4 regions of the Desulfonatronum sp. SC1 genome follow, and region 1 is predicted to be linked to each of the others. Evidence: predicted binding sites of a transcription regulator. Region 1 holds the regulator's gene; each other region holds the start of a gene.
What was found. The regulator sigma-54, encoded in region 1, starts transcription at its own class of promoters, with help from an activator protein. The targets are predictions, from matches to a motif close to CTGGCACGGNNNNTGCTT.

Region 1 (7,971 bases):
ACACGGACGTGAGCATGAGCGGCGTGGAGATGCGCCTGGGCCAGGAAGGGCGAACCCTTTGGACCCTGCGGGCTCTGTCCGCGTCCTACGACCAAGGCCAGCAGATGGTGCTGCTCAACGCCCCGACCATCGTAAAAAGCCTGGGTGGTCGGGACATTCCCGTGATCGTCAGCGCCCCCCTGGGGGAGGTGGATCAGGCTACCAGCGATATCCGGCTTTGGTCCGGAGTGCATATGGAACATGGTCCTACCTACCTCAATTCCGACGAGGCCGTTTTCGTCCAGATTGATGAAACTATATTTTTGCACGGGGACATCCTCCTCGACCGCCAGGGGCTGCAACTCCGCTCGCAGCGGGGTGACGTGGACCTGCACACCTGGGTGGTCAATGCCGAGGGCGGGGTGGAAGTCGTCATCGCCAAAGACAGTTTCACGCAAGGGTTGTAGATGAGAGCGCGGTTGTCACTGCAGCGGCTCTTTTGGCTCGCTTTTTCGGTCTTGCTAGCGCTGTTCCTCGTACCCGGCTGGAGCTGCGCCGCAGAGGATGACGAGGCCATTCCTACGCGGATAACAGCGGAGCGGCTACGTTACTCCCATCGCGACCACCAGATCGAGTTCATCGGAGATGTTCGGGTGGACAGGCCGAATTTTCAGCTGCGTTCGGAACGGCTGGTGGTTCTCCTGCGAACCCTGCCTCGGGAGGCTCGCCCCGAGGGCTTGTCGCCGGAGCAGGACATGGAGGCTCAAGTGGACATAGAAAAAATGATCGCCCTGGGCCAGGTCTTCTTGAAGCACGAGGATCGCGTCGGTCACGGCGATATGGCCACCTACTGGGTGGACCAGGGCGTCTTGCGCCTGGAGGGCAACGCACGGGTGGAAGAAGGCGGGACCCGATTGGAAGGCAACGTGATCACGCTCAATGTTGAAGAAAGAGAGGTGGATGTGCAGGGACGCACCGATCGGCGAGTGGAAGGAATGTTTCTTTTGCCTCGGGAACAGGGGGCGCGGTGAAGGCCCTTCTCTCCGGCAAGAATCTGCGCAAAAGCTTCGGCCAGAAAGAGGTGGTCCGGGATATTTCCATCCGGGTCGAGCAGGGAGAGATCGTCGGCCTTTTAGGCCCCAACGGAGCCGGGAAGACCACCACGTTCTACATGCTGGTCGGGGTGATAAAGCCCACCAACGGGGTGGTGGACCTGGACGGAAGGCGGATCACCACCTGGCCGCTGCATGAACGAGCCCGGTTGGGGTTGAGCTACCTGCCCCAGGAAAGTTCAGTCTTCAAAAAGCTGACCGTGATGCAGAATCTGCAAATCATTCTGGAGTACACGGACTTCACCCCGGCCATGCAGCGCAAAAAGGCCGAGGCCCTGTTGGAGGAACTGGGCATCGCCAAGCTGGCCGACCAGAAGGCCATGTTTCTCTCCGGCGGGGAGCGCCGCCGCCTGGAAATCGCCCGAGCCCTGATCCGCAATCCAAAATTTATGTTGCTGGACGAACCCTTCGCGGGCATCGACCCCTTGGCCGTGGACGACATCCAGGAGATCGTCATGTCCCTCAAGGAGCGGGGGATCGGGGTGTTGATTTCGGATCACAACGTCCATGAAACGCTGAAGATTTGCGACAGGGCGTCCATCGTCTTCGAAGGACGGGCCATTTTTGAAGGGTCGCCGGAGGCCATCGTGGCCGACCCCATCGCTCGGAAGGTCTATCTCGGTGAGGACTTTTGCTTATGATTGATCAACAATCGGGAATGGCGTTCCAACTGTTCAGCCCGGTCATGGAGGCGAGAACGCGACATGGCTCTTGAACTGCGCCAGCAACTGAAGTTGACGCAGCAGTTGGTGATGACCCCCCAACTGCAACAAGCCATTAAGCTGCTTCAGCTTTCCAGGCTGGAGTTGGTGGAAAGCATCCAGCAAGAATTGTTGGAAAACCCTGTGTTGGAAATCGTGCCGGAAAGCATTGACGAGACGGTGGAAGCCCCGAAAAAGGATCCCGCGGAGAGCCGGTTCCAGTCCGTCAACGTCGAGGAGCCCCGGCAACTTCACGATTCTGAGTGGCAGGACTACCTGGGAGAATTTTCCAGCATCAGTCGACAGATCCAGGGCCGGGACTGGGAAATCCCGGAAGAGGGAATGAGTTTCGAGGCCCGGCTGGCCGGCAAGTCCACGCTGATTGGCCATCTTTCCTGGCAGTTGCGGCTTTCCGCCCTGTCGGAACGGGAACTGGCCGTCAGCGAGGTGATCCTTGGCAACCTGGATGCCGTGGGGTATCTTTGCGAGTCCATTGAGGACATCGCCGCCATGGCTGGGTGCGAGGCGGAGGAGGCGGAGCGGATCCTGCGGATCATGCAGCGCCTGGACCCCGTGGGGGTCTGCGCAAGAAATCTGCGGGAGTGCCTGCTGGTCCAGATGGACGAACTGGGGCTGGACGACCCGATTCTGGTCTCCCTGGTCAAGGACCATCTTGAGGAGCTGGAAAAGCGGCGCTACAAGCCGTTAGCCAAAAAGTTCAAGCTTTCCATGGAGGAAATCAAGCATTACCTGGACTGCATTCAGCGCCTGGACCCCATGCCCGGCAAAAGCTTCGGCTCCGAGGACCCTCAGTTCACCAGCCCGGACGTTTACATCCTCCAGCACGGCGGCGATTTCATCGTGGTTCTGAACGAGGACGAGATACCGGGCTTGATGATCAACGAGGCCTACGCCAAGGAGCTGTCTGTTCACGACAAGGGGGTCAAGGACTATATTCAGGAAAAGGTCCGATCCGCCCACTGGTTGATGAAAAGCCTGTACCAGCGCCAGCGGACCCTGCATAAGGTCGCCGAAAGCATTGTTCGGTTCCAGATCGAATTTTTCCGTCACGGGGTGACGCATCTGAAGCCGATGATTCTCAAGGACGTGGCCCTGGATATCAACATGCACGAGTCCACGGTCAGCCGGATAACGACAAGCAAATACATGAGCACGCCCCACGGAACGTATGAACTGAAATTTTTCTTCAACAGCGCCTTGGGTATGGACGACGGCTCGGAAGCCGGATCGGAAAGCGTCAAGGCGGAGATCAAGAAGCTGATTTCTGAAGAGGACCCCAAGCGTCCACTCAGCGACGAACTGATCTCGCAACTTTTGAAGAAGTCCCTGGGCGTCAACATCGCTCGCCGGACCGTAGCCAAGTATCGCATGGCGCTGAACATCGAGTCGTCTTCCAAGCGCAAGGCCATTTTTTAACCTTCGCAGACGCTCCCAACGGAGCGAACAACCTCAAACCAACCCAGAACCTGTTTTATTTCGGAGGTGTCGCATGGAAATAACTTTTACATTCAAGAATTTCGAGCCGTCCAATCACCTCAAGGGCTACGCCCGCGAGCGCTTCAATAAGATCAACCGCTACCTGCGTCCTGAAGATCAGGGCGAGCTGGCCGTCAACCTTTCCGTGGAAAAGTATCGCCATATGGCCGAGGTGGTCCTCACGGGCAAGGACATGCATTTCTCCGCCACCACCGAAAGCGAGGACATGTACTCCACCATCGACCTGGTCCTGGACAAGCTCGAGGCTCAGGTGCGCAAGATCAAGGAGAAGAACAAGGACCATCGTCGCGGCCAGAAGAACCAGCCCGCCCGGGTGGACGTGATCACCTTCACTCAGGATGAGACCGGCAAGAGGGCACAGACCATCACGGAAACCGACAACTTCGAGCCCAAGCCTATGTCCGTGGATGAAGCGGCCATGCAGCTGGAAGCCCTGGGCAACGAGTTTCTGGTTTTCTTTAACGCGGACATCGAGCGCGTCAACGTCATCTACCGTCGTAAAAGCGGCGACTTCGGTCTGATCGACCCGGGAATCTAATCGATGGTCCTCAGGGATTTCTTGAGCAAGGACTTGCTGCTCCCCGAGTTGCAAGCCAAGAACAAGACGGAAGTGCTGGCGGAATTGGTCGCCGTCCTGGCCCAAAAGGAGCCGAGCCTGGACGCCGAGGCGGCTTTTAGGGTGCTGAAGGACCGGGAAAGCCTCGGGAGCACGGGCATCGGCGAGGGATTGGCCATTCCCCACGGCAAGCTGGAGGGGCTGGAGCGGATCGTGTTGGTGGTCGGGCGCAGTTCCGAGGGCGTGGATTTCGACGCCCTGGACCACAAGCCGTGCCATATTTTTTTCATGGTTCTGGCCCCGGAACAAGTCGCCGGGATGCACCTGCGCATCCTGGCGTCCATTACCCGGCTGCTCAAGGACGAGGCCTTTCGGCACGCCTTTCTTACGGCCCAGGACAAGGAGCTTTTCTGGGACGCCCTCAATTCGGCGTGATGGTGTTTGAACCGTCCACACCGTAGGGGCACGGCGCGCCGTGCCCCTACGGTGTCCGCGTCCTTGGACACGGGTACCGCGTGCCCAAGGACGCGAAAAGAGGCAAAGAGCAATGAGCGTGGATCATCCGCGAAAACCGAGCGAACTCTCTCTGGTCATGATCGCCGGACAGTCCGGGGCCGGAAAAAGCACGGTTTTGAACGTCTTCGAAGATTTGGGGTATTATTGCGTGGACGGCCTGCCGGCCGGACTGGCCGGACAGTTGCTGACTCTGTCCGATGAGATGAAGCTGGATCAGTACGCCGGGGTGGCCTTGGGGCTGGATGTGCGGCAACCGGACTTCGCCCTGCAATGGGAGCAGTTCGTGGAGCGGATGGATCAGGCCGGGATGAGCCCGAAGCTGGTCTTTCTGGAAGCTCGAGACGCCGTGCTGATCCGGCGCTACGCCACCACCCGCCGCCCTCATCCTCTGGAAGCCCAGGGCATGGGTTTGGACCAAGCTATCTGCCGGGAACGAATCATGCTGGAGGGGCTGCGCAAGCATGCCGACTTGGTGGTGGACACGTCGGACTTTTCCATCCATGAACTGCGGCGGGTGTTTCAGGAGAAATGGCCTCTGGATCAGAATCTTGGCGAAGGAATGCGCATTCATTTGATTTCCTTCGGCTTCAAGTATGGCGTTCCTCTGGAGGCGGATCTGGTCTTTGATCTACGGTTTCTGCCCAATCCCTACTTCGTTCCGGAACTGCGTCCCTTGTCCGGCCTGGACGAGTCCATTGTCCGTTACGTGCTGAACGACGATCCGGGAAGGGACTTCATCGGGCGATTCGAGGATTTTTTGCGGTACCTGCTGCCGTTGTACGCGGTGGAAGGCCGATATCGGTTGACCATGGCCCTGGGATGTACCGGAGGGCGGCATCGTTCGGTGGCCGTGTCCCAGGCCGTATTGACCTCGCTGACGACCGCCGGTTTTTCCGTTACCATTGAACATCGTCACCTGAATCTGGGATGAACCCGGATTTCAGTTTTTTCGGGAGCATGCGGTGATTGGAGTCGTGTTGGTCACGCATACGGAGTACGGAGCTTACCTGCTCAAGGCCGCGGAGCTGATTCTCGGGCCCCAGCAGGATTGCTATTTCGTGAGCGTGGACGTAACCAAGGAAGTGGAGAAGTCCCTTTCGGAGATCAGAAAAAGCGTCAAAAGCGCGGATCACGGCCCGGGAGTGGTCATTCTGACGGATATGTTCGGCGGGACGCCGACGAATTTGAGTCTGTCGCTGCTGAACAAAAATGAGCATCAGTTGGAAGTGATCACCGGAGTGAATCTGCCAATGTTGCTGCGCGTCCTCGGTTCGCGCAAGTTGTCCTTGGCCGAACTGGCCAAAGAGGCCAAGGCGGCCGGATCCCAGGGGATCGTCGTCGCGGGGGACCTGTTGCGCAGCAAGGTGGCCAAGGAGTAGGCCGGAGCGGTCATGAACTGGGTGCGCATCGACAATCGTCTGGTCCACGGGCAGGTCATCGAAGCCTGGATGCCGTATCTGGGCGCCAGGAATATTCTCGTGGTCAACGACGAACTGGCCGACGACGATATGCGTCAGGAGATCATCCGCTTGGCCGTGCCCAGCGGCGTGGAGCTCTCCTTTGTCGGGGTTGATCGTATTTCCACGCATCTGGATGAGCACGGTCGGATTATCCATCCGCGGGACTACACGCTGCTGCTATTCGCCACGTGCGGCGACGTGCAGCGGGCGGTGCAGGCTGGATTTGCGTTGACCACGGTGAACATCGGCAATCTGCATTATTCACCGGGCAAGCAACAGCTCTGTCCGCACGTGGCCCTGAGCAACGAGGACATCGGCTGTCTGAAGGCCTTTGCCAAACGGGGCATTCATTTGGATTTCCGCTGTGTTCCCAACGATTCGACGCAGGTGAAGACATCATGGTGGGGATGAGCATGGACGCGCTGGCCTGGGCGGGCTTGGCGTGTTTTTTTTTGCCCTGTTTTCCCTGGCCCGATTCGGCCTGAATCTCGGTTTTCTGGATCGACCCCTGGTGATCGGCATGCTTTGGTCGGCCGTGACAGGACACTGGGAGACGGCCTTGCCCGTGGCACTGTTTTTCGAGCTGTTCTTTTTGGATCTGTTTCCCATTGGAACCTACATTCCCCCGCACGGCCCCTTTGCCCTGCTGACATCCCTGGCCCTGGTGAACATCTTCGACCTCGCCCAGGCTCCGGTGATCTTTATGGTCATGCTGCTCTGCGCACCCACGGCCCTTTTGGGCAGCCGTCTCGAACTGTTTCAGCGTCGTAGACAAAATGCCGTGTATACGCAAATGCTTCAGTCCACGCGAGGTGGCGCGGATGTAACCATCTCCCCGGTGAATCCAGTGAAAATGGCCCTGTTGCAATCCGTCGTGGTGAACTTGGCGGCGTTCATTGTGGTCATGGCCCTGCTCGTGCCGCTCACCGACGTGCTCTTGCAGCAATTCCGCGGACGTGTCCTGATGTTGCCCATTACTTGGCCGGTGGTCTGGATGATCGGAACCGTCGGGGTTCTGCTTTCCCTGCGCTCGCGTAGAGTCTACGCTCTGCTGCTGGGGGCGGTGGTCCTGGCCGGAGGATATTACTGGCTCAGCCATTTCGCGTGACGGACGTGGCCGGGCGGGGTGCCGTGGGCACGTCCGTGCCGTGGACCGGGATGCCCAGTTCAGTCCTGAATTCCCAATTGCTCAAGGAGGACAGTTCGTGATTTTCGACATTGAGAAAGAGACCGCGCCACGGGAAGATCTGGAGCCGTTGCAGTTGTCCCGGCTCCGGAACCTAGTGGAGCGGGTTAATGCCAACGTGCCATTTTATCGACGCAAGTTCGAGGAAACCGGCATACGTCCCGAACAGGTCAAAAGCCTCAACGATCTGAAATACCTGCCGTTCACGGAAAAGCAGGATCTGCGCAACAACTATCCCTTCGGTCTGTTCGCCGTGCCCAAGGAAAACGTCGTCCGCATCCATGCCTCTTCCGGCACCACGGGCAAGGCCACGGTGGTGGGGTATACGCACCGCGACGTCCGCAACTGGGCTGGCCTGATGGCCAGAGCCTTCATGGCCGCCGGGGTCAATCGAGGCGACGTGGTGCATAATGCCTACGGATACGGCTTGTTCACCGGCGGGCTGGGCGTGCATTACGGTGCGGAGGAACTGGGGGCGACCATCGTACCCATTTCCGGCGGAGGCACCAGGCGCCAAGTGATGCTGCTTCGGGACTTCGGCCCCACGGTGCTGTGCAGTACCCCGTCCTACAGCCTGTTCCTGTTCGAAGCGGCCCAGGAGGCCGGGATTCCGTTCAGCGAGCTGCCCATCCGCGTTGGCATCTTTGGGGCCGAACCCTGGTCCGAGGAGATGCGCCAGGACATCCAGTCCAAGCTGGGCCTGATCGCCCTGGACATCTACGGACTCTCCGAAATCATGGGGCCCGGGGTGGCCATGGAGTGCGCCGCGGCTCAGAAAGGCCTGCACATTTTCGAGGACCATTTCCTGCCGGAGATCATCGACCCGATCACCGGCGAGCAATTGCCGCCCGGGGAGACCGGCGAACTGGTCTTGACCACCCTGACCAAGGAAGCCCAGCCTCTGATCCGTTATCGGACCCGGGACATCACCTCCCTGAACTAC
Region 2 (7,971 bases), on a different contig from region 1:
CGCCGAAGATCACGTCTTTTTCGCGCAGGTCCGTGGAAAAACTGAGCCGGTGCAGCTCCGGCCCGGAGGACAAGGCCCCGCGAATGTCCCAGGTGTACACCGCGCAGCCGATGGGGCCGTGCACCAGGTGCAGGGCGTCGGCAATGGGATAGAGCACCACCCGGGATCCGCAGAACACGCAGGCCCGCTGGCTCACGGCCCCGGCCAGACTGCTCTTGTTGCAGGAAATGGAGAACGGCTCCGCTCCCTTGCGATGTATCTGCGTTTTTCGTTCTTCAAAGATCACGGGTTCCATGGTTGACCTCGTTGGGTTCTTTTGGCCGCCTCCCCAAAGGGAGGCGGCGCTTGGGAGTGGATGGGAGGTATGGGATTTATGGGAATTCTGGTGCGCCCTAAAGGAGATAGTCCTGGGCCGGCTCGCCCTGTTCCAGGCCGTCCAGGATGGCGTCCACGGCGTCTTCGCCGTCCACTTTGCCGAACCACCATCCTTCGGGATAGACCACCATGACCGGTCCGTTCTCGCATTGCTTCAGGCAACCGGTGCTGGTCACCAACACGTCCAGGCCTCTGTCCAGAATTTCCTCGTCAATATAGGGCAGCAAGCCGATGGTGCTCTTGTGGCACACGCCCTTGGGTTCGCCCTTGGTCCGAAAACTGGCGCAGACGAACAAATGATGTTTCGGCTTTTCCACGCTCTCTCTCCTTGATTTCAACGTTCAGGTCGATACCTACCAAAACTCCCTACATCGCCAACTCGAACTGATCCTCCGTGGCATCCCGATCAATGCGGGTCAGCAACGCATCCAGAATCTTCTCCAGCAGCCGCAATCCGCCCTTGTAGCCCACCGTGGGGAAATACTGGTGGCCGACGCGGTCCAGAATCGGGAAGCCGTGGCGGATCAGGGGGATGTCCTCGTCCCGGGCCATGTACTTGCAGTAGGTGTTGCCGATGAGCAGATCCACCGGGTCGTTCTTGATCCACTGGTGCAGCAGAAACATGTCCCCGTGGGCCTTGACGTTGACCGGGAACGGACTGTCCGCGGTGATTTCCTTGATCCGGGCCTCGAACTTCTTGCCCGGAGTGCCGGTGACGATGTGCACCGGGCACATGTCGATGGAGGTCAGAAATTCGGTCAGGGCGATGACCTGGTCCGGGTCGCCCACCAGGGCCACCTTCTTGTGGTAGAAGTACTGGTGCATGTCCGAAATCAGGTCCACCAGCTGGCCGCGTTCATGAGCCACGAGGTCCGTGACGTGGCATCCGGAGATCAGGCGCAGGGCGTCGACAAACCGGTCCGTGGCCTTCAGGCCGATGGGCAGATCCAGAATCCTGCACGGAACCTTGTGGGTGGAATCCAGGTACTTGGCTCCGTCCGCCGAGGCCCATTCGCCCAGGGCCAAGGTGCCGACGGAATCCCCGGTGGAGCGCAATTCCTCGACGGTCGTGCCGCCGTCCGGGAACATCTTGTATTCGCCTGTCAGGGGGCCGTTGAGCACGCCGGAGGTGTCCGGGAAGAGGATCGTTTTCACGCCCATGGCCGCGGCCAGACGCTTGATCTCCTCCATGTCCGAGGGCTCCACGAACCCTGGGATGATGTTTACCTTGCCGTTTTTCTTGCCGGTTTTTGCGGCAAAGCCCTTCAGGGTGCCCATGACCATGTTCGAAAAACCGGTCACATGGGAGCCCACGTAGCTGGGCGTGGAGGCGCTGACCACGAACTTGCCGTCGGGAATCTTGCCTTCCTGACGGGCCTTTTCCGTAATCTGGGGCACGTCGTCGCCGATGGTTTCGGACAGGCAGGTAGTGTGTACGGCGATCACGTCCGGCTCGTACACGGTAAAGATGTTGTTGATGGCCTGAAGCAGGTTGGCCTGGCCGCCGAACACGGAAGCGCCTTCGGTGAACGAGCTGGTGGCCGCGGAGACCGGCTCCTTGTAGTGCCGGGTCAGAGCGCTACGGTGGTAGGCGCAACAGCCCTGCGAACCGTGACTGTGGGGCAGACAGCCGTGAATCCCCAGGGCCGCGTACATGGCCCCCACCGGCTGACAGGTCTTGGCCGGATTGATGGACAGCGCGGAGCGGTCCTTGATTTCAGTGGGTGTATGTCGAAGCAGCGTCATGTTCCGTTCCTCTCTTAATGCGATGCCTTAAAAACAATCGCGTCATTGGTTTGCTCATCGCGCCTCGGGACTATTCCCAGACATAGGTCGCGGACAATTCCGGTTTTTCCTGCCAGGGGGCCTTGAGATAGGACCAGACCTTGCTGTTCACCATCCGATCGATGTCCTGGTAGAAATTGACGGCCCCCTTGAACCCGGCGTAGGGGCCGCCGATGTCATAGTTGTGCAACTGCTTCAGGGGGATGCCCAGCTTCTGGACCGAGTACTTTTCCTTGATTCCGGCGCAAAAGATGTCCGGCTTCATGATTTCTATCAGCTTCTCGGCCTCGTACTGGTTCAGATCGTCGATCACCAGGGACTTGGTCGGCATATCCGGGATCATTCCCTCGTATTCCTTGAACTTGAAACCGGACTCTTCCAACTTCTTGATTTCTTCCGGTGTTTTACGCGGATTATAGCTCTCAGCGCAGGGCTCCACTTCCAGTTCCTCAATGTTCCGGCTGTCCGCGTCGATCTTGATCTCCGGGATCACGTGGCGTCCTTCGTAATCGTCGCGGTGGGCGAACTCGTATCCCGCGGAAATGGTCCGCATCCCCAGTTCCTTGAACAGCTCCTGATAATGGTGGGCACGGGAGCCGCCCACGAAGAGCATGGCCGTCTTGCCCTCCGTCCTGGGGCGGACCATGTCCACGGCCAGCTTGACCGTCGGCATTTCCTCGGCGATCACCGCTTCCACCCGCTCGGTCAGCTTGGGCGAGTCGAAGTACTGGGCGATCTTGCGCAGGGACTTGGCCGTGGCCTCCGCGCCGATGAAGTTCACCTTGATCCACGGAATCCCGTACTTGGTCTCCATCATCTCGGCCACGTAGTTGATGGAGCGGTGGCACATGACCGTGTTCAGATCAGCGGCGTGGGACGTGGCAAACTGGTCGTAGGTGGAATTGCCGCTGAAGGTGGAGATTACGGTGATTCCGCACTTGTCCAGAATCCGGTCGATCTCGAAGCCGTCCCCGCCGATGTTGTATTCCCCCAGCAGGTTGATCTTGAATTCCCCAACCTTGATCTCGTCCTTGGTGCCGACCACGTGCTTGAAAATCTGGTTGTTGGCGATGTGGTGGCCCGCGGACTGGCTGACGCCCTTGTACCCTTCGCAGCTGAAACCGAAGACGTTGATGCCCAGCGCTTCCTTCATCTCCCTGGCCACGGCATGCACGTCGTCGCCGATCAGGCCCACCGGGCAGGTGGAGAAGATGGCGATGGCCTTGGGATGGAACAGCTCGTAGGCTTCCTTGATCGCCTGTTTGAGCTTCTTTTCCCCGCCGAAAACGATGTCGTTTTCGTTCATGTCCGTGGAAAAAGCGTAGGTCATGAAATTTTCATCGGCGTCCGTCTCAGTGTAGGTCTGGTTGCGCCGGGTCAACCAGGAGTAGAACCCGCAGCCGATGGGTCCGTGGGTAATGTTCACGATGTCCCGGGTCGGGCCGAGAATAACGCCCTTGCAACCGGCGTAGGTGCAACCGCGCATGGTGATGATGCCCGGAATGGTCCGGACATTGGCGCCCATTTCCGGAGTCGCCGCGCCTTCGGCCTCCTTGACCATGATCTGCTTGGCCCGCTTCCGGGCCACCTTGGTCGGATATTTTTTCAGAAGATCCTGAACCAAATCGGTTGGATCTATCTGGACGAACTTTTTTTTCTTCGTGATGGCGGTCATGTTTCCTCCTGGCAAGGCCAAGCTTACCTACTCATTTTTGAGACAGTCCTCACATGACAGTTCGTTCAAAAACCCCAAGAGCAAGGAGCAAGAGAAAATCAAGGTCGAAGCGAATTTCTTCATACGTGAGAGTTTGATTTTCTTGCGGCGACGCGGCAATTGGGAGTTTTTCAACGGACTGCTAGTCGATTGATTTGTTCCCTTTCTCCCCGGTGCGCACCCGGACGGAGTCAAAGACCGGACTGACGAAAATCTTCCCGTCTCCGGGCTTGCCGGTTTTGTTCACGTCCATGATCGTGTTCACCACGTCCTCCACTTGGTCGTCCGTGACGACCACGGAAAAAACGCGCTTGGGATACAGGCGACCCTTTTCTCCCAGAAGCTCGGCGGCTTCCTCGTAGCCCTTCTCCGCGCCCTTGAGCAGAGCGGAATTGATCAATCCCTTGCCCCGGCCCTGGGCCTCCAGGGCGAAAAACGCCGGTACCCCGGCCTCGGCCAAGGCTTCCTTGGTCTTGTTAACCATGTTCATCCGAATGACGGCAATGATCTCCTTCATACTCCGACCCCCTTCAAGTCCGCTCCTTCGGTCTCCTTGATCCCGGAGCTTATGGTGTACATCTCCTCTACCGGGCTCAGAAAAATTTTGCCGTCGCCGAACGCGCCCTTCTCACCGGTCCGGGCGGCTTCCATGATGGTCTTGATTACGAAATCCTTGTCATTGACGCCGACAACGCTCATCAGCAACACCTTGGGGATCTCGTCGTAGGTGACCTCCCCGATCTTGATGCCGCGCTGTTTGCCGCGACCGGCCACGGAAAACTTGGTCACCGCCGGATAGCCGGCATCCATCAGGGACTTCAAAACATCATCCGCTTTATCGGGCCGCACAATCGCCCTGACCATGATCAACATATCGCTTCTCCCTTATGGTTGGTTGAAATGTGGAATACACTGGGTTGAAAAACTGAAATCTCGTTGTTTTTCATCCGAAAACTCTCTTTTTCAGATAATGAAACTGGCAGTTTTCAATCCGAAAACGAGGATTTTTTTCTTTTGGCAAGGAACTCAAGCAATTATGAGGAGGCGTATTTCAATACGTTGACGAATAATTGTGATGAGTGACGCAGCCAAAAGGGAAAAAGGCCGTTTTCGGATGAAAACTAGTTGGCGATGCCGTAATCAATGAGCAGTGTCTCCAGTTCTTCGATCTCCATGGGTTTGGGCACGACGAACATTTCGTTGCCGTCCATTTTCTTGGCCAGGGCTCGGTATTCATCGGCTTGAGCATGCGTCGGTTCGAAATCGATGACCGTCTTGCGGTTGATTTCGGCCCTCTGAACCATGTTGTCGCGAGGCACGAAGTGGATCATCTGGGTTCCCAAGCGTTTGGCCAACTCCAGGATCATCTCCCGCTCGTTGTCCACATTTCGGCTGTTGCAGATCAGTCCACCCAACCGCACGCCGCCTGCCTCGGCAAACTTGACAATGCCCTTACAGATATTGTTGGCCGCATACATGGCCATCATTTCCCCTGAGACGACGATGTAAATCTCCTGAGCCTTGCCTTCGCGAATGGGCATGGCGAACCCGCCGCAGACCACGTCGCCCAGAACGTCGTAGAAAACATAGTCCAAATTCTTGTCTTCCTTGTACGCGCCAAGCTGCTCCAGCAAATTGATACTGGTAATAATGCCCCGGCCGGCGCAGCCCACACCGGGCTCGGGACCGCCGGACTCCGTGCAGAGCGTCCCACCGAATCCGCCCAGGAGAACATCTTCCAACTCCACGTCCTCGCCCTCTTCACGAAGAGTGTCCAAGACCGTACGCTGATGCAGACCGTGCAGCAGCAAGCGTGTGGAGTCCGCCTTGGGGTCGCATCCCACGATCATCACCTTGCGCCCCATCTCAGCGAGAGCGGCGACGGTATTCTGTGTTGTCGTGGATTTTCCGATTCCACCTTTTCCATAAATAGCAACCTTGCGCATACATTCCTCCCGAAGATTGAGTGTTGAGAATGGAAGGCATAGGGCAAGGAGCATGCCAGGGACTGAAATTGGATTACCTGAATGAATTAAAATAAATTATTTCAATTAGTTGTAATAATATTTTGTCGAAATGAAAGCAGTTGGCCGCCCATACAAACAAGACAAAGGTGAACGACAATTTTGTAGGTCATCACGGTTTTGTAGGGGCCCGTGATTATGTAGGGGCACGGCGCGCCGTGCCCCTACAGGTTGGCGAGAATGTCGCGGGGTGATGGCCAGGGCACGGAATTCCGCAGGGGTACGGTGCGCCGTGCCCCTACAGGTTGGCGATGGAAACGCGAGAAACGTACCATGGCACCGATCCTGCTTGTTCCGGTCAAAGGGCGTGATAGCCACTCCCGAAACAACGACAAGGAAACCACATGCTCATCGACAGTACGTTGCGCGAAGGTGCGCAGATGTTCGGCGTCTATTTTTCAGACGCGCTGCGTCGGGACATCCTTTCCGGATTGATCCAGGCGGGGATAGATGAGGTGGAGATAGGCTGGGCCGGGCAGGACGGGCTGACGGACCTGCTCCGGCACGGACGAAAGGAAGATCCGTCTGAGCGGGCCAGGCTGACGGTCTGGTCGCCGTTGCGGCTCCTGGACCTGGATCGCTTGGCCGCCATGGGCGTTCAGCGCATCCATTTCGGCGTCCCGGTTTCGGACGCCCACATTGAGCACCGCCTCGGCACTGATCGGGATGGCCTTTTGCTTCGGCTTCAAAACATCTTGCGCCGGGCGTCGGAGCTGGGGATGGCGTTTGTCGGGATCGGGCTGGAGGATGTGTCCCGTGCGAACAAAGATTTCGCCCTGCGAGTCGTTCGGGTAGTGGAGGAATGCGGAGGCGGACGGATCCGCCTTTCAGACACCGTGGGTCTGCTCACACCGCTGGAAACCGCGGAACTTGTGCGCTGGTTCACGGATCGGACCGAGCTTGCCGTGGGATTTCACGGCCATGACGACTTCGGCATGGCCACGGCCAACGCCATCACCGCCCTGGCTTCGGGAGCCGAAAGCGTGGATGTGTCCGTGCTGGGAATCGGGGAACGGGCCGGGATCGCGGCCCTGGAAGAGGTCGCCGGTCACCTGAACCTCAGGCGAGGAGCCGGCTATGATTTGAAGCAGTGCATCCGCCTGGCCCGTATGGTCGCCGAGGCGGCCCAGGTGCCCCTGGCCCGGAACAAGGCCCTGGTCGGGGAGGATCTGTTCGCCTGCGAAACCGGGTTGCACCTGCAAGGGTTGTCGAAAGACCAAAGCCTGTTCGAACCCTATGCCCCGGAAAAAATCGGCGCAAGCAGAAAGCAGGGTCTGGGCGACAAAATCGGAAAGTCAGCCGTCCGCCACGCCGCTCACCTTGAGGGCTTCACCTTGCCCGATGACAAGATAAATAATCTGATCCGGCGTATCCGCTTACTTTCTCGTAAGTTGGCTCGGCCGTTGCGTGAAGCGGAATTTCACGTGTTGGTCTCGGGATCAGCGGAGGATCACCATCCATTGACGTGGACACGATCCTTCCTGAATCGATCTTGATGCGTGAACTCCTGAGCGGGCCAGCCCAGGGGGACGATGGCGTGGGGTTCCACTCCGCTGGGCAGACCCAGAATCCGGCGCACGGCGTCCATCCGCTCCTGGATCGGAGCTACCCCGGTCCAGACCGAGCCCAGCCCCAAGCCCCTGGCGGCCAGGAGCAGGTTCTGGACCGCCGCGGCCAAATCCTGGACCCAGTAGCCGGGATATTTTTCCAAGCCGAGTTCCGCGCAGACCACGACGCCCACTGGAGCCTGACGAAGCATGCCCACATAGGGATGAATCCGAGACAGCACGTCCTTCAAGCCCGGGTCCGTGACCACCACGAAATGCCAGGGCTGGGCGTTGCCCGCGCTGGGGGCGGTCATGGCCGCGGCCAGCATCTTTTCCAAATCCGCCTCGCAGATTGGCTTGTCCGGGTCAAACTTGCGGATGCTGCGTCGGGTATGCATTGTTTCAAAGACGTCCATACCTTGTTCCCTCCTTAAATTGTCAAGGTGCGTCCGTTCGGATACACTCCGCGAGCCCCTCAGGGAGTTGGCTGGTCTCGATTCACCGTTTTCATCACCCGTGCTTTTTC
Region 3 (7,971 bases), on a different contig from region 1:
CGGACAGGGAAGTCCTGACTTTCGCCGGGATACAGGTGGAGCCGTGGATTGGTGGCAAAGCGAATGAAGTGGCGCAAGCCTGGTTTACAGGTCGCGTTCGGTCCTACAAAATGCCTGGCCTTGGAAGATGTGACTGTCCAGCAGGGCGAGGACGGCGACGAACAACTAGAAGGAGTTCGAAAATGCAGATGAAACGCATTGCGGTTTCCAGTGAAGGCCCTCTCCTGGACGACATGGTGGATCCACGGTTCGGCAGGGCGGCGGGCTTCGTCGTCGTGGAGCAAGTCGGAAACGCTTCAAGCTACATTGACAATGGCGCATCCCAGGTCATGGCCCAAGGCGCGGGGATCCAGGCGGCGCAAAATCTAGCCAATGCCGGGGTGGAAGTGGTGATCAGCGGGTTTGTCGGCCCGAAGGCTTTTCAAGCTCTTTCCGCCGCGGGAATCCAGGTCATCCAAAATGTGGAGGGCGTGACCGTGGGGCAGGCCGTGGAACGGTTCAAGCGTGGCGAACTGACCGTGGCCGATGCGCCCAACTCCCAGGCGCATGGTGGAGCAGGTCGAGGGAGTGGGCAAGGGAGCGGTCAAGGACGCAGCCAGGGAGCGCGGCGGTGATCTTCGCTGTTGCCAGCGGCAAGGGGGGGACGGGGAAAACCACGGTCACCGCCTCCCTGGCCGCCATTTGGGAGGGACCGCTGACTCTCGTGGATCTGGACGTGGAAGAGCCCAATCTGCATCTGTTCCTGAAGCCCGAGGTGGCACGGGAGACCGCGGCCATGCTGGAGGTTCCGGTCCACGATTCGGAAAAGTGCACCCTGTGCGGGGAGTGCGCCACGTTTTGCCAATACAAGGCCTTGGCAATCATGGGCAAAACCATGTTGTTCTATCCGGAAATGTGCCACGGTTGCGGCGGGTGTCTGAAAATCTGTCCCGAGAGTGCTCTCAGTCCGGGCGGACGGGAGCTGGGACAGATCGTCGAGGGCCAAACGGAGTTCGGACGTTTTGTGATGGGCCGGTTGCGGGTGGGTGAAGCCATGAGTCCGCCACTGATGCAGCAGGTCAAGCAGCGGGTAAAGGAGCAAACGAGTCATGCTGGGATGCCTAATGGCGTACTGGGCGATGTGCTGATTGACGCCCCTCCGGGGGTGAGTTGTCCGGCGATGCACGCCGTGATGGACGCGGACGCGATCCTGCTGGTCACCGAGCCCACGCCTTTCGGGCTGTATGATTTTCGTCTGGCCGTAGAAGCCTTTTCCGGGCTGAAAAAACCCATGGGTGCGGTGATCAACCGGGTCGGCATCGGGGACCAAGGCGTGGACGACTACTGTCGGGCCACCGGCATTCCAATCTGGGCCCACATTCCCAATAGCATCCTCGCGGCCAAAGCCTATTCGCGGGGGGAGATCGTCGCCAGAGAGCTGCCGGAACTGAAAATGATTTTTCAGGAGTTGAAAGAGCGGATGCGGGCCGCCGTCACCGTGTCCCGGGAGGTGGAACGTGCGTGAGATCGTGGTGATCAGTGGCAAGGGCGGCACGGGCAAGACCAGCATCACGGCAGCGTTCGCGCATTTGGCTGAAAGCGTCATTGTCTGCGACCTGGATGTGGATGCGCCGGACCTGCACATGCTGTTGGCCCCGGTTGTCGAGGAAGAGCATGCGTTTCGCTCCGGGCACGAAGCGGTGATCAATCAAGAGCGGTGCACGAAATGCGGCGTGTGCGCGGAACTCTGCCGTTTTGGGGCCGTGCGCGAAGACCAGGGGAAGTATGTCGTTGACTCGTTGCGGTGCGAGGGCTGCAAGGTCTGTGTCCATTTCTGTCCGGATCAGGCCGTGGATTTCGTGGAAAAGCATTGTGGGCAGTGGTTTTCTTCAACCATGCGTTTCGGGCCGATGATCCATGCACAGTTGTTTCCAGGGGAAGAAAACTCCGGACGGCTCGTGGCCCTGCTCAAGAAAGAAGCCCGCCAGCGCGCCAAAAAACAAGGACTGTCCCTGATCTTGTGCGACGGAACGCCGGGTATAGGGTGCCCGGTCATCAGCTCGCTTTCCGGGGCGAACCTGGCGGTGGTGATCACCGAGCCGACCCCCTCCGGACGTCACGACCTGGAGCGCGTGGCCGACCTATGCCACCATTTCCGCATCCCCGTGGCCGTAATCGTGAACAAGTTTGACCTGAATCTCGATAACAGCCGGGAGATCGGCGTGTACTGCCGCGAGCAGGGGCATGGCCTGTTGGGCATGCTGCCCTACGATGAGCAGATGACCAAGGCCATGATTCTGGGCAAGTGCATCACGGAAATGCCGGCCTCTCACTTTGGCGACGAATTGCGCGGGATATGGGAGAAGATTGTCGCCTATCCCGTTGGGCCGTTGCGTCTCGCTTAACTGTTGCAACGCAACGCGTATTGGTTTCTTAAATTGCTAACTGCTTCGATGAAATAAAGGAGATGACACCATGGACACGTTGATTATCGCCGTCCCGTCCGAAACCCCCGGCGGTCTGGATGCCGCCGTCGGGATGCATTTCGGCCATTGCGATCTGTACACCATCGTGGAAGCCAAAAACGGGGAGATCGTGGACGTGCGAACACTGCCCAACGTCCCCCACCAGCAAGGCGGCTGCATGGCCCCGGTCAATCACTTGGCCCGCAACGGCGTCAAGGTGCTCATTGCCGGGGGCATGGGGCTGCGGCCGTTGATGGGGTTTCAGCAGGCTGGAGTACGGGTCGTGCATGGTGGCGGCTTGCCTTCCGTGGGCCACGCCGTGCAAGCCTTTCTGACGGATTCCCTGCCGACCTTCAGCACCGAGAATACGTGCGGCGGGGGAGCACAGCACTAACCGATCTTCCTCATTGCCACGCAGATAATCCGACGTTTCTCTGTGCCGCTCTTCGCACGAAAAGCGTCGGATCATCTTTTCCATGAGGTACTATTGAATCGCCCTGTCGCGAAGTATCGGGGTCAAGGGAGGAGACGCATGCAGATACTGATAGCCACCAATCGTTCAGAGGAATTATTCGCTCGTTTTTGCGACGCGTTGCGACAAGAGGTGGAAAATGTGGAGTTACTGTTCACCCACAACTGGACCAACGTCCTGGCCGCGGTGAAGGTCATGCCGCCGGGATTCCTGATCCTGGACCAAGGCCTGCCCGAAGGCGAGACTTTGGATCTGGTGCGTAAATTGATGTCGGTGAACGTGGCGGTGAATTGTATCGTGATCACCGATCTGGACGACGAATCCTTTCACGAAGCTGGAGAAGGCCTGGGGATTTTCGCTCCACTGCCCGTGGAACCCAGCTTTGAGGACGGAGAGGCCTTGGCTCGACGTATAAAACGGTTTATAGGAGGCGCGGGCGTACCTGCCTTTTCATGATCCTGAACCCTAAACCCGAGAGTTTCCATGCCCATTCACGAATATACCTGCGCTTCTTGCGGGAAGATGTACGAGGCCATCCAGATAGGGAGCCGGCCACAACCGGGATGTCCGTTCTGCGGGGCGGAAGAGGCGACAAAAGTGCTTTCCGTCCCTGCCTCTGGCGTTGGTTCCGTCCGACAGGCCGTTCCTGGTCCGAAAGATCACGGATGCTGCGGGGAGCGGCCCGGCCAGAAGGGCTGTACGCCTGGTTCCTGCTGCGGCAGAAGCTGATCACTCCTCATCGAGCGAACCGCTGGAGCCGATTCAGGCTGAAAAGGGTTGAAAAGGCATGCGCGTCACTGTCCTTGTGGACAATAACACTCTGACGGACCGCTATCTCCTGGGTGAGCCGGGCTTGAGCATTCTGCTGGAGCACGAGGGGCGGCGGACCCTGCTGGATACCGGATACTCGGACGTCTTTTTGCGCAACGCCGCTAAGTTGGGTCAGGATCTGCTGCATTTGGACAGGGTGGTGTTGTCTCACGGTCACCTGGATCATTCCTGGGGCCTGACCGAACTGGTCCGCTTACGCACCGAGGCGGCAATCATGCGGCGCACTGTCCCGGAGACCGAATTGCTGGCCCATCCATTGGCCCTGCATGGCAAATACCGCGATCATCTTCCGGAAATTGGATCATTAATGGATGTCGAGCGCCTCGGATGTCACTTTCACCTGAATCTGCGCAGCCGCCCCATGCAGCTGGGTGGGGGACTCGTCTACCTGGGCGAGATCCCGCGACGGTTTGCTTTTGAACTTGTCGAGTCGAAAGAGAGGATGCACAGGACGCACGACGGACCGCAACCGGATGTCCTCTTGGACGATACGGCCCTGGCGTTTCGTTCCGCCAAGGGCTTGGTGCTGATCACGGGCTGCTCGCACAGTGGTATTTGCAATATCGCGGCCCAGGCAATGGCCTTGACCGGCGTGGATCGGGTCGTGGACATCATCGGCGGGTTGCACCTGCTTGGCGCCTCACGAGAGCGTCTGGAAGAGACAACGAATTACTTGGCCAACGTCGGACTCGAGGCCCTGCATGCCTGCCATTGCACGGACCTGGAGGCCAAGATCGCCCTGGCCGGACGGCTTCCTGTTCGGGAAACGGGCAGCGGGTTGATTCTGGAATATCCCGGGGAGGACGCGGCTTGAGTCGGCGCTTAGGTTCAGGGCGTTGCCGTTTCGGGCTTTTTAAGCGTCTGTATAGTTGCGAAAGGCGCTTAAAAAACCCAGGCCGCCCAATGCGGCCTGGGTTCAAGCGAGGGAGGCGGAACAATTTTTGGTTAATTCTCAGCCAGCCGGCTCTCCGAGATCGCCAGAATCGGCTTGATTATGTGATGTAAAGCCTGGGCCGTGGGGCCTTCCTGGTGGATGCGCAGGAAGGCGAAGCCTTCGTCTCCGGAGCGAACCACTTCCGGATCCAGGGGAATCCTGCCCAGAAACGGAACGCCCATCTCCTCGGCAAGAGCCTGTCCTCCTCCGCTGCCGAAAATATCATCCACATGACCGCAGTGGCCGCAGACATGGCCGCTCATGTTTTCCACGATGCCCAGAACCGGGTTGCCCACCTCGGAGCAAAAGGTCACGGACCTCCGGACATCATCCACGGCCACTTCCTGGGGGGTGGTTATGATCAGGGCCTTGGCCGACGGTCCCAGCAGCTGGAGCACGGACAAGGGCTCGTCCCCGGTCCCCGGCGGGCAGTCCACGACCAGGAAATCCAGGTCGCCCCAGGTCACGTCGCGCAGAAACTGCTTGATCATCCCCATCTTTACCGGACCACGCCAGATCACGGGTTCCCGGTTGTTTGGCAGCAAAAAGCCCAGTGACATGACCCACAAATTCGGACCGGCATTGATGGGCTCCAGACGTCCGGCGTCAATATGCGGGTGCTTTCCGCTCAGGCTGAGCAGTCTGGGAACGCTGGGACCGTGGACGTCCACATCCAGCAGACCGGTCTTCATTCCGGCCATGGCCAGAGCCTGAGCCAGATTTACGGCCACGGTGCTCTTGCCCACGCCGCCCTTTCCGGAAAGAACGACGATTTTGTTTTTGATCCGGGCAAGGCTGGCCAGGAGAGCTTTTTCTTCCTCGCTCTGCCCGGCGCAATCCTTGTCCGAACACGTCTCGCAATCATGGTCGCTCATGATGCGCATACTCCTGAATCTGATGGTTGGAGGGTGCGGGTAATCGGATACTGTCCAACATTTTTCGATGGCTATGACAGGTTCCAGCAACGATGTATCCGCAGGCGTCGTTGCCTGAGGCGGTTGCCGGGCATGGGTTTTGGGGTTGTCGACGCACCGGGCTCGCCAGATCCGGTAGGAACGGATGCCGACGCCTGAGCGGTGCTTCCGTCTTGCTGGTTGCGCGAGCCACTTTGGCTCCAATCTCGACCTTGACCTTTGCCTTGACCTCGTCCCATCCCCTGGCCGCCTTGACCGCGGCAACCGCCACGGCCTCGCCCTTGACCTTGACCCTGTGGGCAATTCCCATTGCCCAAGCCACTTATCGCGCCCTGTCCGGTGGGTCCGGTTCCATCACCTTTTGGCATGACAACCTCCTGTGTGCTGTTCCTTGATTGGGGTCTGTTGACCATGTAAAGGCTTAAACACAATCTGTGCCAAACGAAGAGGTGTAATTATTTTATGTGGATAGCGCGAAAAGATGGCAGGGTGATCGCAAACTGGGCTTGTAATGCGTCTTGGGGTGGATAATAGGCTATTTTTACGCCCTTGGAGCCCGCTATCAGAGTGGAGTTGTGGTAGCAGCACTATTCAAAGACTGATGCAACGGCATATGGCCACCGAGGTCCATGAAGACGGACCCATCGTCCATAGCTCCCGGATTTATTCTCTTGAAATGAAAGGGTGGAGCGAGGGGACGGAAGGCAATGAGATCGTCCCCTCGAAAAAACTATTATGCGCCGGACTCTTTCAGCTCGGGCGATCGCCGACTTGGACAAATCGCCGGTTGTTTCCGAGGCAGGGTGATGGTGAAGGTGCTGCCGTTGCCGGGTTCGGACTCCACGGCTATGGAGCCGCCGTGTTTTTCGATGGTCTGGTTGGAGATGAACAGACCCAGGCCGGTGCCCTTGCTGCCCTTGGAAGAGAAGAAGAGAGTGAAGATTTTGTCGCGGGTTTCCTTGTCCATGCCCTGGCCCTGGTCCTTGACCGTGATGACGACGTGGTCCGGGGTTCCCGAGGCTGAAAACTCGACCTGGCGTTGTTCGTCCGCAACTCCCTCGCAGGCATCCACCGCGTTTTCCAAAAAATTGACCAGGGCCGCGGAAAGGGCGGCGGCGTCGATCTCAAAGGAGCCGAGGTTCTCTTCGGCATGAAAGGAGAATTGGACGTCGGCTTTGTCCGATCGCGGGCGAATCAGTCCGGCCGTGTCGGCCAGGAATTTTGCCGCGTCGAGGTCCTGGACATCGAGGTCCCGGGACTTGGCGTAGTAGAGGATGTCCAGCACCAGCTTGCGGACCTTGCCGATGATGTTCTTCAGGGTGTTCATGGCGTCCGCGACCTGGTCGGGCTGATCGTTCTTCAGTCCGGATTCCAGGCGGTACATGCCGCCGTCCAAAGCCGTGAGCAATCCCTTGACCCCGTGGGACATGGAGCCAAGCATGATGCCCAGGGAGGTCAGGTGGTCCTGGAGACGTCGAATTTCGGTGATATCGGTGTACATTTCGATGACTTGGTGAATGTCACCATGAGCGTTGCGAATGGGCGAGGAAATCGCCAGCACGTTGAGCTGCTCGCCGTCCTTGGTGGTGACCACGGTTTCCATCTGATGCGACTCACCGTCCTGGAGCGTTTGCTGCATCAGGCAGTCCGCACAGGGTGCTTCCCGGCCCTTCTTCTCCCGATAGCACCTCAGCCCCTCGGCCTCGTTGAACTTCTCCTTGAAGCGGCGGTTGGTCTCCGCGACGGTGAAGTCCGGGTTTTGCACCGTAATATAGCAGGGGACCTCATCGAAAAGGCGCTGGTATTTGCGCTGGGTGGCCAACAGTTCATCCCGGAGGCGGCTGAGTTCCGTCATGTCCACGGCGATGCTCAGAACCAGTCCGACCTCCCCACCTTTGTCCAGGATCGGCGAGGTATGCGCCGTGACCGGGATCGGCGTTCCGTCCTTTCCGGCCAGGGTCGCTTTGAGGCGTTGACCGTTTCCCGACAGAAAGGTCGCCTGGACGGGACATTCGGAATCGGCGGAGGCCTCCTGGGCGTACATCTGGGGCGTGTTCATGCCGTTGCAATCGCCGATGCGCTCTCTGAACAGACTGTTGCAGGCGACGACCCGCAGGTCCTTGTTGTGCAGGGATACGAGGCAGGGCAGTTCGTTGAAGAGTCCGGTTCGGTTTTCCACCTCGGTGGTGATTCCGGATAAAAAATCACTGAATTTTTCCACCATTTGTCCGGCGGCGGTCTGGCGTTCCAGCTTGACAATGTGCTGGGTTTTTTCTTCCACGAGGCGTTCGAGGTTCTCCGTGTAGTTCCGTAGCTGGCGTTTCATGACGATCTTCTCCCGAACGCGGTTCAGGGAGATTTCCAGCACGTCGTCGT
Region 4 (7,971 bases), on a different contig from region 1:
CGGGGCGGTCATGAGTCGGATCGAGAAACGGATGGCGGAGATGCGGGAGGAGGAGATGCGGTTTTTCTTTCAGGGGGAGGCAGTTTGAAAAAAAGGAATTCAGGAGTCAGAAAGCAGAAGGCGGAAATATAAAGACGAGGATGACCGTGTTCCAATGTGGAGCGCGGTTTTTCGTTTTTTTGGGAGAAAACCGTAACTGCTCAATATGGCCGGGCATTGCCTAAAAGCACCATTGCCACATTTTTGGAGCAGTTTTAGAAAGCCTTCTCAGAAAGCGTCATCCAGTGCCCGCTTGCGGACGTCCCGGATCGCTTTCTGTTTGCTCTGGATGTACGGGTCCGGCCAGATCTTCCCCAGGGTCTCCACCACGCCTTGGTCAACGGCGTGCTCCACATGCTCCATGCGGGTCAGGTACTCCTGGTATGCTGCGCGGTTCTGGTAGGCCCCGCGGACCATCAGCAGGTATTCCCGCTCCCTGGTTTGCAGCAGCCCAAGGTAGTGATCCATGAGCAGATCCATCATGGCGGACAGGTTTTCATAGACTTCCCGAGACTCCAGCTTCTGCTCGCGCATCCAGAATTCCCGTAGTTCACCCTTCATTTCCCGGCGGGCGCGCTCCGCGTTCCCGGACCGGACGGCTTCCTCCGCCGCTCGCAAGGCCGTTTCCTTGAAGCGCAGATGTTTTTGGCTGAACTGCGTTGTTTCCTTTTTGCGACCGAAGTGCTCGACCAGAAATTTGAAGGGGATGAAGTTTTGCCACCACGGCGACTGGGTATCGGCGCGGCGGTAATAGACCACCCTGGAAGCGAACTCCCGTTCCTCGGCCAGAATCGCCTTGAGTTGAGCCTTGAGAAGTTTGGATTCGGAATCAGCGGGCACGGATGATGCTCCGTTTGGAGGGGATTGGGAAGGTTGCCTTTATCCGCAAGCCGCCTGTAACCGGATTCCGGCCACTCGAAAAGACTTGACCGCGCATACGCTATGACTAAGCCTAAAGCGTTTTGGCTCAATCTTCCTTTTTGTCGCCTTTGCCCAAGGCTCCGCGAATGAAGCTCATGGCTTCGGAGACTTCTTGGATGGTGTCCCAATACCAGGCTCCGACGTAGATGTCCCGTTCGCGCAACGTCTCCAACGTCTCGCTTTTGCCGATGAGCCGCTCCAAGTTGTTCAGCATGGCGATAAAGCCGACAATCAAGGCGACGCCCAGCCCGAGGCGCAGCAAGCGGCGTAAAGGGGAAGCCGGGGACGGTTTCCCGTCCCCGGCCTGTTGGTTGTTGGAGGGCAATGGTCCCTGCTCCATGCTGATCAGACGACTACAGGCCCATGCCCATCAGCCTGTCGGTGACGTCGCGGAACAGGACCATGAACATGATGTAGGCCACGAAGGCGGTCAGCATCAGGTTGAAACCCTGACCGCAGACGTACAGGAGCAGCGCCTTGCCGCCCTTCAGGGGTTCCTTGAGTTCGCGGTAGCTGATGCTCAAACCGATGCTCACGAAGGCGATGGCGAAGAACCAGTCACGGAATCCGTTGGCCCAGGCCAGGATACCGTTGCGGATCATGGCTTGCGCCCAATCCTCGCCCATGCCCGCACCCAAGGCGGAAAAGAAGACCGAAGCACCGATGAAGCCCAGGATGAACTTGGGGAACCGGTACCAGATTTCGGACAAAGCGCCGGCGGCGGTGAACTTCATGGGGGCGGCCCCAGCGGCGCAGGCCCGCTCCGGCTCGACCTTCAAGCACCAGTAGGCGGCCACGCCAAAGGCCATTACGCCGATCATCACGTTCTGGATCATCTTGATGGTCGCGGCCACGTACATGGCTTCCGGCCCGATCAACTCGCCCGCGGCGACCACGGAACCGGTGTTGTCAACCGTACCGCCGATCCAAGCCCCGGCCCAGACCGGATGCATGCCCACCCAGTTGGCAAAGGTCGGCAGGGCGAAGATCATGACCACCACGAAGATCATGGACATACCAATGGCCAGGGTCAATTCTTCCTTCTTGGCCCGGGATGCGGCGGCCGCGGCGATGGCCGCGGACACGCCGGAAACACTCATGTCCGAGGAGACCGTGATGTTCAACTGTTTGGATTCCATCTTGATCACGTTCTGCCCAAACCAGTAGGTTCCGATGAGCACGATGGGCGTGACCACCCAGGTGACGAAGATGCCGGGCAGGCCGACCATGATGATCAGGTTGATCAGGATGCTCGCGCCCAAAAGGACCAAGCCGGTCTTGATGAAGTATTCGGTCTGGGCCGCGCTCTTCAGGAATTTCGGCGTACCGACCGTATTGGAGATGAGCATACCCAGGACGATGCCCCACAAGACGTAGGAGAATCCATAGGCCCTGACGGTTTCCTGGTTGGCGATGACGTAGGAGAGCACGGCCAAACCAAAGACAATGGGAAAGCCGATGAAGTAGTGCTTCAGGTTATGGCCCATGAACTTGCCGCCAATGGAGAAAATCAAGGCCATGACCACCATCAGCCCCAGCAAGGTGGGAATCCGGTTGAAGGGCTGGGTGTTGGCCGCGCTACGGGCACTGGAATGGCTGCTCCGGGCCGCCCGCCATTCGCCAAGAAGGGCGCGGGCTTCCTGGTTGAGCTGGGTGTTCTGAAAGTTTGCCTCACGGGCCAGGTCTTCTGCCTCCTGGGCGTTGGCCCGGGCCGTGTTCAGACGCTCCGTGGCCTGCTCCAACCGCTGGGCGTTGGCCGCCCGGATTTCCGCCGCGGCAGCATCACTGCGGTAAAGGGAATCCAGGGGATTGGTGGTCCATCGACCAGGCCGAGCCATAAGGTCATTGATGGTCTTGAGAAATCCGCTGTCGCGTGCCCGGACGGCATTCAACCGAGCTTCGGCCTCGGTGAAAGCGATGGTCCGGAACCCGGCCATTTCCGATTCATTTTCCATGGTCGCCCGGTATTCCGCCATGCTTTCGACATTGGGCCGGGCGGCCATGGCCGCGATCATGGCCAGGATGAGGATGATGCCAGCCAGCCAGATAGCCCACCAGTCCTCGGTGGTGTGCATCTGGGTCAGCATAGGAACTTTGGTTTCGGTAACCACATTGTCCGTTTGGTTTTCCGCCATGTGAAAAACCTCCTTAAATGTTGCGGGTTGATACCATCAACGCGGCCCTCTCACGCCATCCCGGAAAGCCCTGTGCAAACCGCCTTGACGTGAACCGCGTAACCGTGGCGATTGAATCTTTTCTCATAGTAAAGCAAACTCCGAGCCAAACGATCCACATTGCCAAGAAATCAAAAATTAGCACGTTATCTCAGGGTATTAGCAACCACATAGAAACAGTCTTCACAAGGGCCTTTTATTCATCACCCTACCACTAGAAACACCTATTAGCACCACATTGACAACTATAGTTTGCAATACAGCCATGAGAAACGTATGCTATCCTTGCCTCCCAACAAACACTTTTCGACTCCCATAGAGATCCGCCATGCCTATCAAAAGCCCCACCGGTGAAACCGGCCAGTCAGGAAAAAGCCACCTCTTTCACAAATCCCTGGGATTCCGGTCCAGGTTCCTGCTGGCCACGGGCTTGAGCCTGCTCCTGGTCTGCTTCGCCGGGGCCTATCTGATCTATGTGCGTGAGACGGCGCAGATGGAAAAACACGCCTATGAAAAGACCATGATGGTCATGGCCGCGGTGGAGGCCAGCCGCAAGTATGTCCGCGACGAGCTGCGGCCGCGGATGTCCGAGGAGTTCGGCGAGGAGTTCTTCATGGTCCAGGCCATGTCCACCTCGTACGTCGGACGGGCCGTGATGGACAATTTCAATCAGGTTCTGCCCCACTACGAATACCGGCGCGTGGCTCGCAACGCCCGCAATCCCAGGTCCGAGGCCAACAGCCTGGAACTCTCGATGATCAACCTGTTCCAGATCAATCCGGAACTTCAGAACTGGCAGGGAACCCTGAACGTCGAGAACGAAAAGCAGTTCATGCGCTTCAAGCCCGTCTACTTCGAGGAATCCTGCATGAGCTGTCATGGCGATCCAGTCCACGCCCCACGGGACATGCTGGACATGTACGGAACGGAGCGCGGGTTCTGGAACCAGCCCGGGGACCTGGCGGGGGTGATGGCCGTGGGCATTCCGGTGCACAAGGCCTTGGCCGAGATTCGGGACCAGGCGGCCTCGGTCTTCTTTTCCCTGTTTTTGGGGGCAACCCTCTTCTTTCTGCTCATGGCCTTCATCTTCAACCGGGCCGTGGTCAACAATCTGCACGGAGTACTGAACATTTTTCGGGGGGAAGTTGAGGAGAAAAGTCTTCAGGAGTTTTTACCCAAGCCCAATCCCATGGACCCTCGGGACGAGATCCAGGAATTGACCGTAGCCGCCGTGAGCATGGCCGAACACCTGAGCAGGACCCGCCAGGAACTGAGAGAATACGCTCAGGACTTGGAAGACAAGGTGGCCCGCAGAACCGCGGCCCTGCAACAATCGGAGCAAATGCTCCAGGAAAAGGTTCTGGCCAGAAAACAGGAATTGCAGACCCTGAACGCCCTGGCCGAACTGACCACGGCCGCGGTCTCGCTGTCCGAAATCCTGCCGCAGGTCCAGCAACGCACCCTCCAGGTCTTCCCGGCCCAGGGCTCCGGCATCTACCTCTACGACAAGGCCCATCATCAATTGTCGCTGCAATACCAGGAGAACGCCCCTGACCTGCCGCCCGCCATTCCACTGCAACACGTCGTCCCCACGGTTCTGGAGGCCCGGCCCAATCGCCTGGTGGACGCCATTGCCCAGGCCGCAAACGGGCAGGCCAGTTGTTTCGACCGCCGGGGAGCAGCCGGCAACCTGAACGTTCCCCTGCTTTGCCGAGGCGAAATCCTCGGAGTTCTCTCCTTCATCGGCGTGGACTGCAAGTTTGTCACCCAGGAGCAGATGGAACTGCTGCTGTCCATCGGCCGCCAAATCGGTATCGCCGTGGAAAGCCTGCAAAACATGGAAAAGCTGATTCAGAGCAAGGAGCTGCTCCAATCCGTGTTCGACGGGATCACTGACCAGGTAGTGCTGATGGGCCGGGATTTCGGCATCCGGATGGTCAACAAGGCCTATACCGAGCGCTACAACGTGGACACGGACGAGGTCATTGGCCGAAAATGCTTCGAAATCCACGGTAGCGGGGAAACCCCGTGCAAGGAATGCGGCCTGAAAACGGCGATGCGCACCAAGTCGGCGGTGGTCTATGAGAGCAATTGCCCGGCGCAGGGCGGCATTTTCCAGGTCCACTGCTACCCGGTCACGGACGAACAGGGGGAAGTGGAAAGCGTCATCCGCTACGTCAAGGAGATCACCGACCAAAAGCATGTGGAACAGAAAATCCAGCAGACTGAAAAAATGGTGGCCATGGGCCAGTTGGCAGCCGGCGTGGCCCACGAGATCAACAACCCCATGGGGGTGATCCTGTGCTACGTGGAGTTGCTCAAGCGCCAGCTCGCGGACTACCCCCAGGGACTCAAGGATCTGAGCACCATCGAAAAGCAGACCCTGAACTGCAAGCGCATCGTCAGCGACCTGCTGCACTTCGCCCGAAGCCCGGAGACCAAAAAGCAATCGGCGTCCTTCAACCAGATTGTGGACGACGTCCTGGCAATGGTTGCTGAGCAGTTCAAGAAGCAAGGCGTCGTCGTGGAGCGAAAGTTGGACCCGAACCTGCCGTCGCAGAGCATGGACGTGAATAAAATGAAGCAGGTGGTCCTGAATCTGCTGATGAACGCCCATCAGGCCATCGATGGCCGCGAAGGCCGTATCGCCTTGGAAACCGATTACTTTCCCGCCAGCAAAACCGTCCGCCTCGTGATCCGGGACAACGGACACGGCATACCGGAATACATTCAGGATAAAATTTTCGATCCCTTTTTCAGCACCAAGAACACCGGAGAAGGCACCGGCCTGGGACTCTCGGTGAGCTACGGCATTGTCCGGGAACACGGCGGAGAGATCAGTGTCCTGAGCAAACCCGGAGAATGGACGGAGTTCCGGATTGATCTTCCGCTGGATGGAGAGATCAATTGAGCGTGCACGTGAACGAATAAGAGGAACGACCATGCATCAATTCAACGTACTCATCGTGGACGATGAGCGGGACATGCTCGACGGCCTGCGGCGGATACTGCCCTACGAGCTGGAAAACACGAACATCACGGTCACGTCCAGCCCCTTGAAGGCTTTGGACATGGTTGCCGGGACCCTCTTCGACCTCATCCTGATGGACGTCAGGATGCCGGAGATGAACGGCCTGGAGCTTCTGGAGCAAGTCAAGGCCGCGGACCCCAAGGTTACCGTGATCATGATGACGGCCTACGGAAACATCGAAACCGCCGTGCAGTCCATTAAGATGGGGGCCTACGACTTCATCACTAAACCCTTCGACATCCCGGACCTGGTGCGGCTGATCAAGAAAGCCCTTGAACGCAGCGGCCTAATCCGGGAGAACCAGAGTCTGCGCCAAAAGATCTCCGAAAAGACCGTGCTGGAGGAATTCGTGGGGCAAAGCCCGCCCATGCGCCAGCTCTACGAGACCATCCGTTCCGTGGCCGGGACCGACTACCCCGTGTTAATCAGGGGCGAATCCGGCACGGGCAAGGAACTGGCGGCCAAGGCCATCCACGCCTTGAGCCGGCGCGGTGAAAAGGTTCTGGTCTCCGTGAACTGCCCGGCCATTCCGGAACACCTCCTGGAAAGCGAGCTGTTCGGTCATAAAAAAGGCGCCTTCACCGGCGCCCTGAAGGACCACAAAGGCCTTTTCGTCGAAGCCAACGGCTCAAGCCTGCATCTGGACGAAATCGCGGACATCCCGGTCTCGGTTCAGACCAAGCTCCTGCGCGCCTTACAGGAACAGGAAATCCGCCCGCTGGGCGGCAGCGGGAACAAAAAAGTGGACGTCCGGATCGTGTCCACCACCAATCAAGACCTGGAGAACAAGATCCGGGACAAAAGCTTCCGGGAAGACCTGTTTTACCGCTTGAACGTGGTCAGCGTCCGCACCCCGCCCCTCAGGGAGATTACCGACGACATCCCGCTGCTCGTCCATCACTTCAACCGCCTGTCCGCCCTCGAACTGAACACCGCGCCTAAGACAATCTCCTCGGATGTCCTGGAGAACCTGTCGCACCGTGATTGGCCTGGCAATGCTCGTGAATTGAAAAACTTCGTGCGCAGACTGATTATTTTCTGCCCCGGCGAGAAGCTGAACCTGTCCGTGCTGAAAATGGTCGACGGCCGCCACCCCGCGCGTCCCGCGGCGGAAAACGCGGCGGGAAGCGGCGAGATCGAATCCTACGCCGAGGCCAAGGCCAGGGCGGTCAACGCCTTTACCGCCGAGTACGTGGGCGACCTCCTCTCCAAGGCCGGAGGCAACGTCTCCCAAGCCGCGAAAATGGCCGACATGAGCCGGGTGGCCCTTCAAAAAATCGTCCGAAAGATGAACATCAATCCGGTGGAGTATCGTTCAGGGTCGTGAGCGGGAAAGCAATTTCGACTCCTCTACAACGATAAAATGAAACGGCCCTGGAAAAACGAGATCGATTTTCCAGGGCCGTTTTTTTGTTTATCCGACGGCTTGGCCGTCCGGTCGGAGTTGTCGCGCGGACCGAGCTACAGGTTGCGCAGGGTGTTGCGGATATGCATTTGAGCCACCGCGGTGTCCTCGCACTGGGAATACCAGTACGTGCCGGTATCCACGTTGGAGTCCGCGATGGCCTCCATCACCGGACGGATGTGCGGCAGGGTCTGGCCCCAAGGCAGCACTACATAGGCCATCACCCAGACCAGGGCCACGCCTGCGGCCAGTTTGATCCAACCTTTCAGCTTCCCGTGGCCGCGATTGCCGCCCTGATTGTCTTTTGGCGCGTGCATGACCGCTCTCCCTTAGGTTTGCGCCCGACGAACGATTAGCTCATCAGGCTTTCGGTGACGTGCGGGAATACCACGAAGTACATC

Region 2: nifH (nitrogenase iron protein) is a predicted target of sigma-54. The motif match lies at 5,862-5,879, and genes of this name have one in related genera.
Region 3: C6366_RS19250 (DUF5320 domain-containing protein) is a predicted target of sigma-54. The motif match lies at 6,019-6,036, and genes of this name have one in related genera.
Region 4: C6366_RS13100 (YeiH family protein) is a predicted target of sigma-54. The motif match lies at 3,227-3,244, and genes of this name have one in related genera.

Annotation. Positions count from the first base shown of each region.
Region 1 is NZ_PZKN01000021.1:15,129-23,099, forward strand. It holds gene C6366_RS11875 (hypothetical protein) at 1-446, shown strand, start outside; gene C6366_RS11880 (LptA/OstA family protein) at 459-1,010, shown strand; gene lptB (LPS export ABC transporter ATP-binding protein) at 1,007-1,732, shown strand; gene rpoN (RNA polymerase factor sigma-54) at 1,796-3,229, shown strand; gene raiA (ribosome-associated translation inhibitor RaiA) at 3,303-3,848, shown strand; gene C6366_RS11900 (PTS sugar transporter subunit IIA) at 3,852-4,301, shown strand; gene rapZ (RNase adapter RapZ) at 4,414-5,313, shown strand; gene C6366_RS11910 (PTS sugar transporter subunit IIA) at 5,345-5,761, shown strand; gene C6366_RS11915 (PTS sugar transporter subunit IIB) at 5,774-6,253, shown strand; gene C6366_RS11920 (PTS sugar transporter subunit IIC) at 6,285-6,950, shown strand; gene C6366_RS11925 (phenylacetate--CoA ligase family protein) at 7,048-7,971, shown strand, end outside.
Region 2 is NZ_PZKN01000004.1:117,793-125,763, forward strand. It holds gene nifE (nitrogenase iron-molybdenum cofactor biosynthesis protein NifE) at 1-295, opposite strand, end outside; gene C6366_RS03565 (ferredoxin) at 393-692, opposite strand; gene nifK (nitrogenase molybdenum-iron protein subunit beta) at 742-2,121, opposite strand; gene nifD (nitrogenase molybdenum-iron protein alpha chain) at 2,192-3,835, opposite strand; gene C6366_RS03585 (P-II family nitrogen regulator) at 4,017-4,391, opposite strand; gene C6366_RS03590 (P-II family nitrogen regulator) at 4,388-4,747, opposite strand; gene nifH (nitrogenase iron protein) at 4,996-5,820, opposite strand; gene C6366_RS03600 (LeuA family protein) at 6,243-7,394, shown strand; gene C6366_RS03605 (nitroreductase family protein) at 7,349-7,861, opposite strand.
Region 3 is NZ_PZKN01000010.1:92,603-100,573, forward strand. It holds gene C6366_RS07490 (NifB/NifX family molybdenum-iron cluster-binding protein) at 183-614, shown strand; gene C6366_RS07495 (ATP-binding protein) at 611-1,504, shown strand; gene C6366_RS07500 (ATP-binding protein) at 1,497-2,384, shown strand; gene C6366_RS07505 (NifB/NifX family molybdenum-iron cluster-binding protein) at 2,455-2,838, shown strand; gene C6366_RS07510 (hypothetical protein) at 2,977-3,372, shown strand; gene C6366_RS20655 (FmdB family zinc ribbon protein) at 3,400-3,645, shown strand; gene C6366_RS07520 (MBL fold metallo-hydrolase) at 3,704-4,561, shown strand; gene C6366_RS07525 (Mrp/NBP35 family ATP-binding protein) at 4,693-5,556, opposite strand; gene C6366_RS19250 (DUF5320 domain-containing protein) at 5,628-6,008, opposite strand; gene C6366_RS07535 (response regulator) at 6,329-7,971, opposite strand, start outside.
Region 4 is NZ_PZKN01000024.1:30,768-38,738, reverse strand. It holds gene C6366_RS13115 (NF038143 family protein) at 1-88, shown strand, start outside; gene C6366_RS13110 (NF038143 family protein) at 268-879, opposite strand; gene C6366_RS13105 (hypothetical protein) at 1,007-1,285, opposite strand; gene C6366_RS13100 (YeiH family protein) at 1,314-3,095, opposite strand; gene C6366_RS13095 (DUF3365 domain-containing protein) at 3,463-6,045, shown strand; gene C6366_RS13090 (sigma-54 dependent transcriptional regulator) at 6,077-7,492, shown strand; gene C6366_RS13085 (hypothetical protein) at 7,627-7,887, opposite strand; gene C6366_RS13080 (YeiH family protein) at 7,923-7,971, opposite strand, start outside.